2 regions of the Paenibacillus violae genome follow, and region 1 is predicted to be linked to the other one. Evidence: predicted binding sites of a transcription regulator. Region 1 holds the regulator's gene; the other holds the start of a gene.
What was found. The regulator NrdR, encoded in region 1, represses ribonucleotide reductase genes. The targets are predictions, from matches to a motif close to AACACNATATATNGTGTT.

Region 2: a site for NrdR is predicted at 2,193-2,210, ahead of RQP52_RS23240 (adenosylcobalamin-dependent ribonucleoside-diphosphate reductase). Genes of this name have one in related genera too.

What each region holds. Positions count from the first base shown of each region.
Region 1 covers NZ_JAWCUD010000009.1:276,447-281,110, reverse strand. Annotated here, with positions in the region: gene RQP52_RS24480 (MntP/YtaF family protein) at 1-688, shown strand, start outside; gene coaE (dephospho-CoA kinase) at 720-1,316, shown strand; gene RQP52_RS24470 (lytic transglycosylase domain-containing protein) at 1,313-1,930, shown strand; gene RQP52_RS24465 (alpha/beta-type small acid-soluble spore protein) at 1,998-2,213, opposite strand; gene nrdR (transcriptional regulator NrdR) at 2,324-2,803, shown strand; gene RQP52_RS24455 (hypothetical protein) at 2,858-3,064, opposite strand; gene RQP52_RS24450 (hypothetical protein) at 3,322-3,510, opposite strand; cyclic di-GMP riboswitch class I at 3,560-3,656, opposite strand; gene RQP52_RS24445 (hypothetical protein) at 3,731-3,913, shown strand; gene htpG (molecular chaperone HtpG) at 3,973-4,664, opposite strand, start outside.
Region 2 covers NZ_JAWCUD010000009.1:35,520-40,183, reverse strand. Annotated here, with positions in the region: gene RQP52_RS23250 (lipoate--protein ligase family protein) at 1-822, shown strand, start outside; gene dat (D-amino-acid transaminase) at 1,112-1,939, opposite strand; gene RQP52_RS23240 (adenosylcobalamin-dependent ribonucleoside-diphosphate reductase) at 2,262-4,664, shown strand, end outside.

The DNA.
Region 1 (4,664 bases):
TTTCGCAGTTTCATTAGACGGTTTCGGCGTTGGCGTCATGTACGGATTACGCAAAATTCGAATTCCATTTCTCTCTATTGGTATTATATCCCTTTGGTCTGGTATCATTATTTATAGTTCGATGCAAATAGGCGTCCTGATGTCTTCTTTTATGTCTCCCGAGTTTGCCAAACGTATCGGTGCACTCATCCTGATCGGGATTGGCATTTGGGCGCTTTATCAACAGAGACAACAGAAGTCGCAGGATCCCCAAGAGGCAGCCAAACCGTCTGACGACCAGATATCTCTCAGCAGTATTCCCCCTTCCGGCAATGAGCCCGCCACGCTCGATACGCTGCAAAGGACGAAGGAAATTCTGAATATCGAGCTCAAGCGTTTTGGTTTGGTTATTCAAATTTTGCGTACACCCTCCATTGCTGATGTGGATAAATCAGGTAATATTTCAGCTTCCGAAGCTACTTTGCTAGGGCTAGCCCTTTCATTGGACGCATTTGGAGCGGGTATTGGCGCTGCATTAATTGGTTTTGTTCCTTTGTTAACGGCATCCGTTATTTCGATTTCGAGCGGTTCGTTTATTGCACTAGGCTTGCGCATTGGCTTTCGTTACGCGGAAATGACGTGGATGAAGAAGTTATCTATTCTTCCGGGGTGTGTACTTATACTTATGGGTTTATTGAAAATGCTGTAGTAACAGGAAAACATTTAGGAGAGATTTGCCTATGAATATCGGGTTAACAGGAGGAATCGCTTGCGGCAAAAGCACAGTTAGCGCCATGCTGGTTAGCCGCGGCGCCCTATTAGTAGATGCGGATCAAATTGCGCGCGATGTTGTCCAGCCCGGCAGCCCTGTTCTCGAACAGGTTGCTGCGCATTTTGGACAAGCGGTCATTCAGGAAGACGGCTCACTGCACCGTAAAAAGCTGGGTGAGATCGTATTTGGGAATACGGATGCCCGTAAACAACTAGAACACATCTTGCACCCGCCTATCCGCAGGATGATCAGAGAACAGATGGAAGCGTATGAGAAGCAATTTCCTGACAAACTGGTTGTCGTCGATATTCCTTTATTGTTTGAATCGAACCTATCTTTTATGTTCGAAGAGGTTCTGGTCGTGTATGTGCCTCCTCACATTCAAGTAGAACGTTTAATGCGAAGAGACAACTTAACGGAAAGCGCGGCCAACAAGCGAATCAACGCGCAGATGTCGATAGAAGAAAAACGCAAATTGGCGGATATCGTGATCGACAACAGCGGAACCTGGGAAGATACCTTATCTTCGGTCGAACGGTTTTGGCTAGGGAAGGGGCTTTCATGAAGTTTTTGCGCAAAAAACGAGTGTTCGCCCTTTTACTCGTTTGTTTCGTTCTAGTCCTCTTTATGAACAGCAATTTTATAGGAAGAAAGTTGTATCCAATCTATTTTGAGCAGGAAATTAAGCAAAGTGCGGCGAAGCACAATATAGACCCTTTTCTCATTGCAGCCATCATCAGGGTGGAGACGAACTATAAGCATCATTTGGAATCGAAAAAAGGTGCTTTGGGGCTTATGCAGTTGATGCCGGACACGGCAGAATGGATTGTAGAGTCCACGAATTTAGGACCACATACCCAGGAGGATTTGTTAAAAGCGGATGTGAACATTAATCTCGGTTCTTGGTATTTAAGCTGGCTGAACAAGCATTACAATGGAAATTTAATTTATGCGATTGCAGCTTACAATGCAGGACAAGGGAATGTGAATAAATGGAAGCAAACGAACGTTTGGGACGGCTCACAAGAGCGCATTGACCAAATCCCATTCGGCGAAACGCGTCATTATGTTCAGAGAGTTATTTATTATTACGAGAAATACACAAAGCTTTACTCCGAACAAGAACAATGGAAGAGTGAGCAAATGAAGTCTCTACATAACAAAGAAGCATTGGACTAGCTCCTTTGTGGGGGCTTAAAGTCCAATGCTTCCCGTTTGCAGATTCAGCGGCTACTTCTACTCAAGATTACTTGAATTGACCAGCCAAAGATTGTTCTGCGATTTGCACCAGGCGACGAGTAATGTGACCACCGATGGCACCAGTGTCACGAGTAGCCATGTTACCGTAGTATCCATCTTGTGGGATAGAGATACCAAGTTCTTGGGCTACTTCGTATTTCAACTGATCCAACGCTGCGTTAGCTTGAGGAACAACTAGTGTGTTGCTGTTTCCTGCGCTCATGTCTGTTCACCTCCTTGTCGGTTGGTACTAGTATTGTGCGCACTTCTTCATCGTTCATGACATGTAACATATGGTAATCCATCAGATAGAAGAGAAAGGAGAGATAGCGAATGAAGTGTCCGTTCTGTGATTATTCCGGTACGAAAGTGCTTGACTCACGTTCAGCTAATGAAAACAAATCGATCCGCCGTCGCCGGGAATGTGAGAAATGCGCCCGAAGATTCACCACCTTTGAGATGGTGGAAGAAACTCCGCTTATTGTGATTAAAAAAGATGGCAGCAGGGAAGAATTTAGTCGTGAGAAAATATTAAGAGGCTTAATACGTGCCTGTGAGAAACGTCCGGTGTCTATGGAGAGACTCGAGATGCTTGTATCCGAAGTTGAGATGCAGCTTCGCACGACGGCTCATGCGGAAGTAGACAGTTTAGGCATTGGCGAAATCGTCATGGAGCAATTGTACCCAGTCGATGAAGTGGCTTACATTCGCTTCGCCTCCGTTTACCGGCAATTCAAGGACATTAACATGTTCCTCAAAGAGTTAACGCAAATATTGGGAAAGCATGATCCCGGCCTACTCCGGGACAAATAAAGAAAGCCGGTTCTGATTCGTTCGATTGAACGTGATCAGATCGGCTTTTATTTGTTAGATAGAGTGAATAACCGTAGTGACTACTAAATTATTTGTCGTTGAAGTAGAAGAAGAGGTAGCCGTAAAGGAGAGCGTCTCCAAGACGACCGTAACGCCAATCGTAAGGGCATTGTTAATATGGTCCCCGAAACCGTGATGGTTGCAGTCAAATGCAAGGTAATCAAGCCTGAACTCATCGTCATTCTCCCTTTCTATCCTCAACTCAAGGACTAATCTAGTAATCTAGTATAGTATATGTTGTGTATTTGGAAATTATTGGATGTTAGCGTATGAAAATCCACTAAACTTTAAACCTTAAATCTGACAAAAAATAAGAAAAAGACAGCGGGATTCCCGTTGTCTTTTTGCTGTGTTTATTCTTAAAAAGCTATTATGGCGCGATTTCTTTCGATTTTAAAAAAAATAATGCTATAGACACCAACCGACTGCATTTTTGTGGGCGTTCGTGCATAATTCTGTTATTGGGTACGTTTGTCCAGTTCACTCCTAAGAAATTGAATAAACCGAATGGATTCTTCGTGGGACAGCAGGTTGTTATTAAACTTAAAGGAGAACATGTTCAAAATATCACTTTCCGGTAGATGCAGGTTAGCAATCAAGTGCTCCACATCCAAGCTCATGTTTCCATTCAACACAATTTTCTCCATCCTTTTCAGCTCCTCCTAGTCATTTCTACATTAATCGGACGGAGGCGGTCTTGGCAGCTGGCTGACATTTTGGACATGGAAATTAGTCCAAATTAGCCCCTATAGCTTTGCGTCACCACTTTTCAGTGGTTTTGCCTTTGTCGTGCCGATTAATGCTTGTAAGAAAACTATATCACATTATTTCCAATTATTACATCTATTCGAAGGATGGTTGAAGCATATGTCCGTCAAATCCAATCAAATTCCAGGTTTTTCTTATGAATTAGATATTATGAAGGTAGCTAGCTCCTTAGGAATTGATCAAGATCGATTATTGGCTTATGTGTATTCGAATATGGAGGCAAATAATCGGAGTGAGGATAGAGCCGCGCAGCCGATGATCAGGCTTGATGAGCATTCCTGATTACAAGAAAGAGCACTGCAACCATAGCGGCGGCAGTGCTCTTGATTATGGCGAAAGATTTACACCATAATTTTACAGATGTCATTCGTGAACTCAACCGGGTCTTGAAGCGGCAAGCCTTCGATGAGGAGTGCTTGGTTGTACAAGAGGGCCGTGTAAAGGTTCAGTTTCTCTTTGTCTTTTTCGAAAGCGTCCTTCAACGAGCCGAACACTTCATGGTTCATGTTGATTTCAAGAACTTTTTCAGCTTTCACATTCGGATTATTCGGCATCGCATTCAAGATTTTTTCCATCTCGATGGTTACGTCACCGTCTGTAGACAGGCAAACCGGATGCTTCTTGAGTCGTTTGGATGCTTTGACGTTCGTAACTTTACCGGACAATAAGCTGGTCATGTAGTCGAAAAGCTCTTTGTTATCGTTTTTGTCCGCTTCGGTTTCGGATTTATCATCAGCTTCAATGCCGAGATCGCCGCTGGAAACCGATTTGAATTCTTTTTCCTTGTAAGTCATGATCATTTTGATTGCGAATTCATCGATATCGTCTGTGAAATACAAGATTTCATAGCCTTTATCCGTAACAAGCTCCGTTTGCGGAAGCTTATCGATGCGCTCCATAGACTCCCCGGATGCATAGTAAATGTACTTCTGATCTTCCGGCATTCTCGCGATGTATTCGTCGAGTGTAACGAGCTTCTTCTCTTTGGAGGAGTGGAACATCAACAAGTCCTGCAGAACGTCTTTATGGGTGC
Region 2 (4,664 bases), 240 kb from region 1:
ATACATACGGGAGATCGTTCTCCTGCTGAAAATATGGCTTTAGATGAAGCGATTTTGACCGCTCATAGCGAGGGAATCGTCCCTCCTACGGTGCGTTTTTATGGATGGAATCCAGCAACCCTGTCGATCGGTTATTTCCAAAAAGCAGCCGAGGTCGATCAGGAGGCCGTGGCCAATGAAGGGATTGGTTTCGTACGCCGCCCAACAGGAGGCAGAGCGGTTCTGCATGATAAGGAGCTGACCTACAGCATTATTGTAGCCGAGGATTATCCGGGCATTCCCCGAAATGTGACGGATGCTTACCGCGTCTTGAGCGAGGGGCTGCTGCAAGGTTTCCGTGCGTTAGGACTTAACGCTGAAATGGTGCAGCTTGCAAGCGATGAGGAGAAAGAGAAATATGCATCGGCAGGCTCAGCCGCTTGTTTCGATTCTCCATCCTGGTATGAGCTCGTGGTTGAGGGGCGTAAAGTCGCCGGCAGCGCGCAGGTACGGCAAAAGAACGTCGTGCTGCAGCACGGCTCGATTCTGCTGGATATGGATACGGATCAACTGTTCCGTATGCTGCGTTTCTCTAATGAGAAGGTGGCAGAGCGGATGAAGAAGAGTTTTTCGAAAAAAGCGGTGGCGATTAACGAGCTGCTGCGGGCGCAGGGGAAAGAAGCCGTTACCTTGGGGCAAGTTGAAGAAGCGTTCCGCCGTGAAATTGGTCTCGGTTTAGGTGTGAAGCTGGTTGAGGACTCGTTGACACCGTTTGAGATCGAATTGACCAATCGTCTTGTGCAAGAGAAGTATGGGACGGATGAGTGGAACTTTCGGCGATAATGGTGAGGCGTGGGGTTTGCTAAGCTTGGGTAGCTGAACCAGTAGGATAGGGGGAAATAGGGGAACTACAGGACGCTATTTAGGGGTAAAGTAGTTGTCGGGGGACTTGAACGGAACTCCAGGGTCTTATTTCTGGAAAATGCGGGCATATTCGTATGAAAGCTCCGAAATAACGGCCTGGAGTTCCCTTCCGTCGCTACACACGGTGGATTTCGCTGAAATAGCGCCCTGGCGTTCCTCGTGTGAGGATTTAAAAAACCTAAGGCAGATGCCTTAGGTTTTTTGCTGATTACGAGAACGTGCGAACAAACTCCTCTTGCAGCTTGCGGGTATATGCCCCTGGCGTGCCGGCTCCAATCGTGAGGCCATCCACTTCCAGAATTGGCGTTATTTCTACCGTTGTTCCTGTAATAAAGGCTTCGTCAGCCGCCATAAGCTGTTTCGTCGTAAAAGCCTCTTCTTTAACCGGTATTTCCAAAGCTCCAGCTAAACGCAATACGACTGCTCGGGTGATACCGTGCAAAATCAAATGATTCGCAGGATGCGTATAAAGCACGCCATCCTTGATCATCATCAGGTTAGATGCGCTGCACTCCGTCACCGTACCTTCTCGATGCAGTACAACCTCCTGCACGCCGTGATCGAGCGCTGCTTGCTTGGCCATGACGTTGGGCAGCAGATTGAGCGTTTTGAGATCGCATCTTAACCAGCGAATATCGGCAAACGTAATAGCTTTAATCCCGTTATGTATGGTTGCCGTTGGTCTAGGGACTTCCGTGCAATAGGCCAGCATGATCGGTTCTGCCTGAGTCGGAAACGGATGCGCGCGTGGAGCTTCCCCTCGGGTGATTTGCAGATATAAGGTGCCTTCGATCAGCTTATTTTTGTCCACCAGCTCTGTGAGAATTTGACCGATTTTTTCGATGGTATAAGGGAGGGTAAGCCGCACCTCGCTGGCGGTTCTTTGAAGCCTCTGCATATGGGCGTCTTGCTCATACAGTTGGCCCCGATAGACACGGAAAACTTCATAAATACCGTCTCCGAAATAATAACCGCGATCATCGGGCGAGAGCTGAATATCATCTTTATTCATAAATTCATTTTTATAAAAATACATGTCTCTAACCTCTCCTTAGGAAAAATAAATAACGAACAAATGTTCTAAAGTTGAGCGAATTGTGGTATCCTAAATACAGGTTAGCAGAGGAATCCGCTATCGTCAAAAGCAACGAACCGCCAGCTCGCTTTCTATAAAATAAAGAGAGATTTCGAGGAAATTCTAGCTAAAGCGATATTTACTTGTTTTATTAAACAAAATTGGTCCTTTGGCCATTCGAAGGTCCATATCTAGTGTTGTATAATGGATTTCTCACACCAGATATTGTAATTTTCAATTTAGTTGGAGCTGAATCTGTAGCTTATTGGGAGGGCATTTATCAATGGGGATTTCGCAATCAGGTAAGAGGCTGGAAGGGTTAAGCGAGAAAATATTTTTGGATCGCTATGCGCTTAAGAATGCGGATACGAGCTTTGCTAAAGTGGGAGACACCGTACTCGTATTGACGAAGGATGATCCCAAATTCCCAGCCAAAGAAGTAGGCGAAATAATTAGCCGTGAAGGCGACATCGTGCAAGTAAGAACACGCAGTGGCGAGACAGTCAAATCTGCAGTTGAGAAGCTTACATTAAACATAGAAAAGACACCGGAAGAAATGTGGGATCGTTTGGCCGGAGCCATGGCATCCGTGGAAACGACACCCGAGAAACGCAAGGAATGGACGGAGAAATTCAGATATATTTTGGATGATTGGAAACTTGTTCCAGGTGGACGAATTGCAGCAGGAGCGGATGCAAGCGACGAGTTAACGTTGTTCAACTGTTATGTGATCCCATCTCCTCACGATAGCCGTGGCGGCATTATGAGCACACTTTCAGAAATGACGGAAATCATGTCACGCGGCGGTGGTGTGGGAATCAATCTGTCTTCCCTTCGACCACGCCGTTCCGTTGTCAAAGGAGTTAACGGCTCTTCGAGCGGTGCTGTATCTTGGGGCGGCTTGTTTAGCTATACAACAGGTCTGATTGAGCAAGGCGGAAGCCGTCGTGGCGCACTCATGCTGATGATCAATGACTGGCATCCTGATCTGGAAGATTTCATTACGGTGAAGTCAACGATGGGACAAATCACCAATGCCAATTTATCCGTTTGCGTAAGCAATGGATTTATGAAGGCCGTGAAGGAAGATTTGGAGTGGGAACTCGTTTTCCCGGATACGACGGATCCTGAATATAACGAGAAATGGGACGGCAATTTGGAAGCTTGGAAACAACTTGGCAAAGCCGTCAAGCCTTACCGCACAGTAAGAGCTCGTGAGGTGTGGCACACGATTATTGAGTCCGCTTGGAAATCGGCTGAGCCTGGTGTTGTGTTCATGGAATACTACAACCAAATGTCGAATAGCTGGTATTTCAATCCGATTATTTGTACGAATCCGTGTGGGGAGCAGGGGCTTCCGGCTTGGGGAGTTTGCAACTTGTCGGCGATTAACTTATCCAAATTTTATGATGCAGAGAAACATGATGTTGATTGGGTTGATCTGGCTACGGTTGTTCGCTACTCGACGCGTTTCCTTGATAATGTCATTGACAAAACGCCTTATCATTTTGAAGAAAACCGTGAGAATCAACAGAAGGAACGCCGCGTAGGCTTAGGATCAATGGGCTTGGCGGAACTAATGATTAAGTTGAAAATTCGTTACGGCAGTCCGGAATCCTTAGCATTTTTGGACAAAATCTACGGCTTCATGGCAAGAGAAGCTTATCTGGCATCAGCGGAAATCGCCTCTGAAAAAGGATCTTTCCAAGCGTTTGTTGCAGATAAGTTCCTGGAAAGCGGCTTTATGAAAAATATGACCAAGGTATTCCCGGAAGTTGGCGAAGCCATTAAGAACAGCGGAATGCGCAACGTAACGGTCATCACGCAGGCTCCGACGGGAAGCACAGGGACGATGGTTGGCACTTCGACGGGGATTGAGCCGTATTTTGCCTTTGAATATTTCCGTCAAAGCCGTCTGGGCTTTGATAAACAATATGTGCCGATTGCTCAAGAATGGAAGGACGCTAATCCGAATCAGGAATTGCCGGATTACTTTGTAACTTCCATGACCTTAACGGCTGAAGATCATATTCGAGCACAAGCAGCGATCCAGAAATGGGTTGACAGCTCGATCTCCAAAACAGCGAATTGCCCATCCGATTTCACAGTTGAAGAGACCAAACGGTTGTATGAATTGGCTTTTGATTTGGGTTGTAAAGGCGTTACCATCTACCGTGATGGAAGCCGTGATGTGCAAGTTCTTAGCACAAGTTCAGACAAGAAAGAGGAGAAGAAAGTTGAGAAGGCAGAAGCAGCACCTGTTGCTGTAGCTGCGGAAGCTGTGAAAGAAGAAGCCAGCTTAACGAATCTTTCAGGCAAGCTTGCGGTTAATGTTGACGCCAAAACAGAGCAAGTTTTCGATAAGCAATATAAGCGCCGCCCGCAAATTCTGCGAGGCGCAACCTATAAAGTGAATACTCCATTCGGCATGGCGTATATTACGATTAATGATATGAACGGAACGCCGAGTGAAATATTCCTCAACGTGGGGAAAGCCGGATCAGACGTTTTTGCGATGTCTGAAGCACTTGGCCGCGTGTGCTCGTTGTTCTTGCGTTACGGCGACCATGGGGACAAAGTGAAGCTGCTCGTGAAGCACTTGAAAGGCATTGGCGGCTCCGGCGCCATTGGATTTGGCACGAACCGTGTCGAGTCGATCGCTGACGCGGTTGCCAAAGCGCTCGAG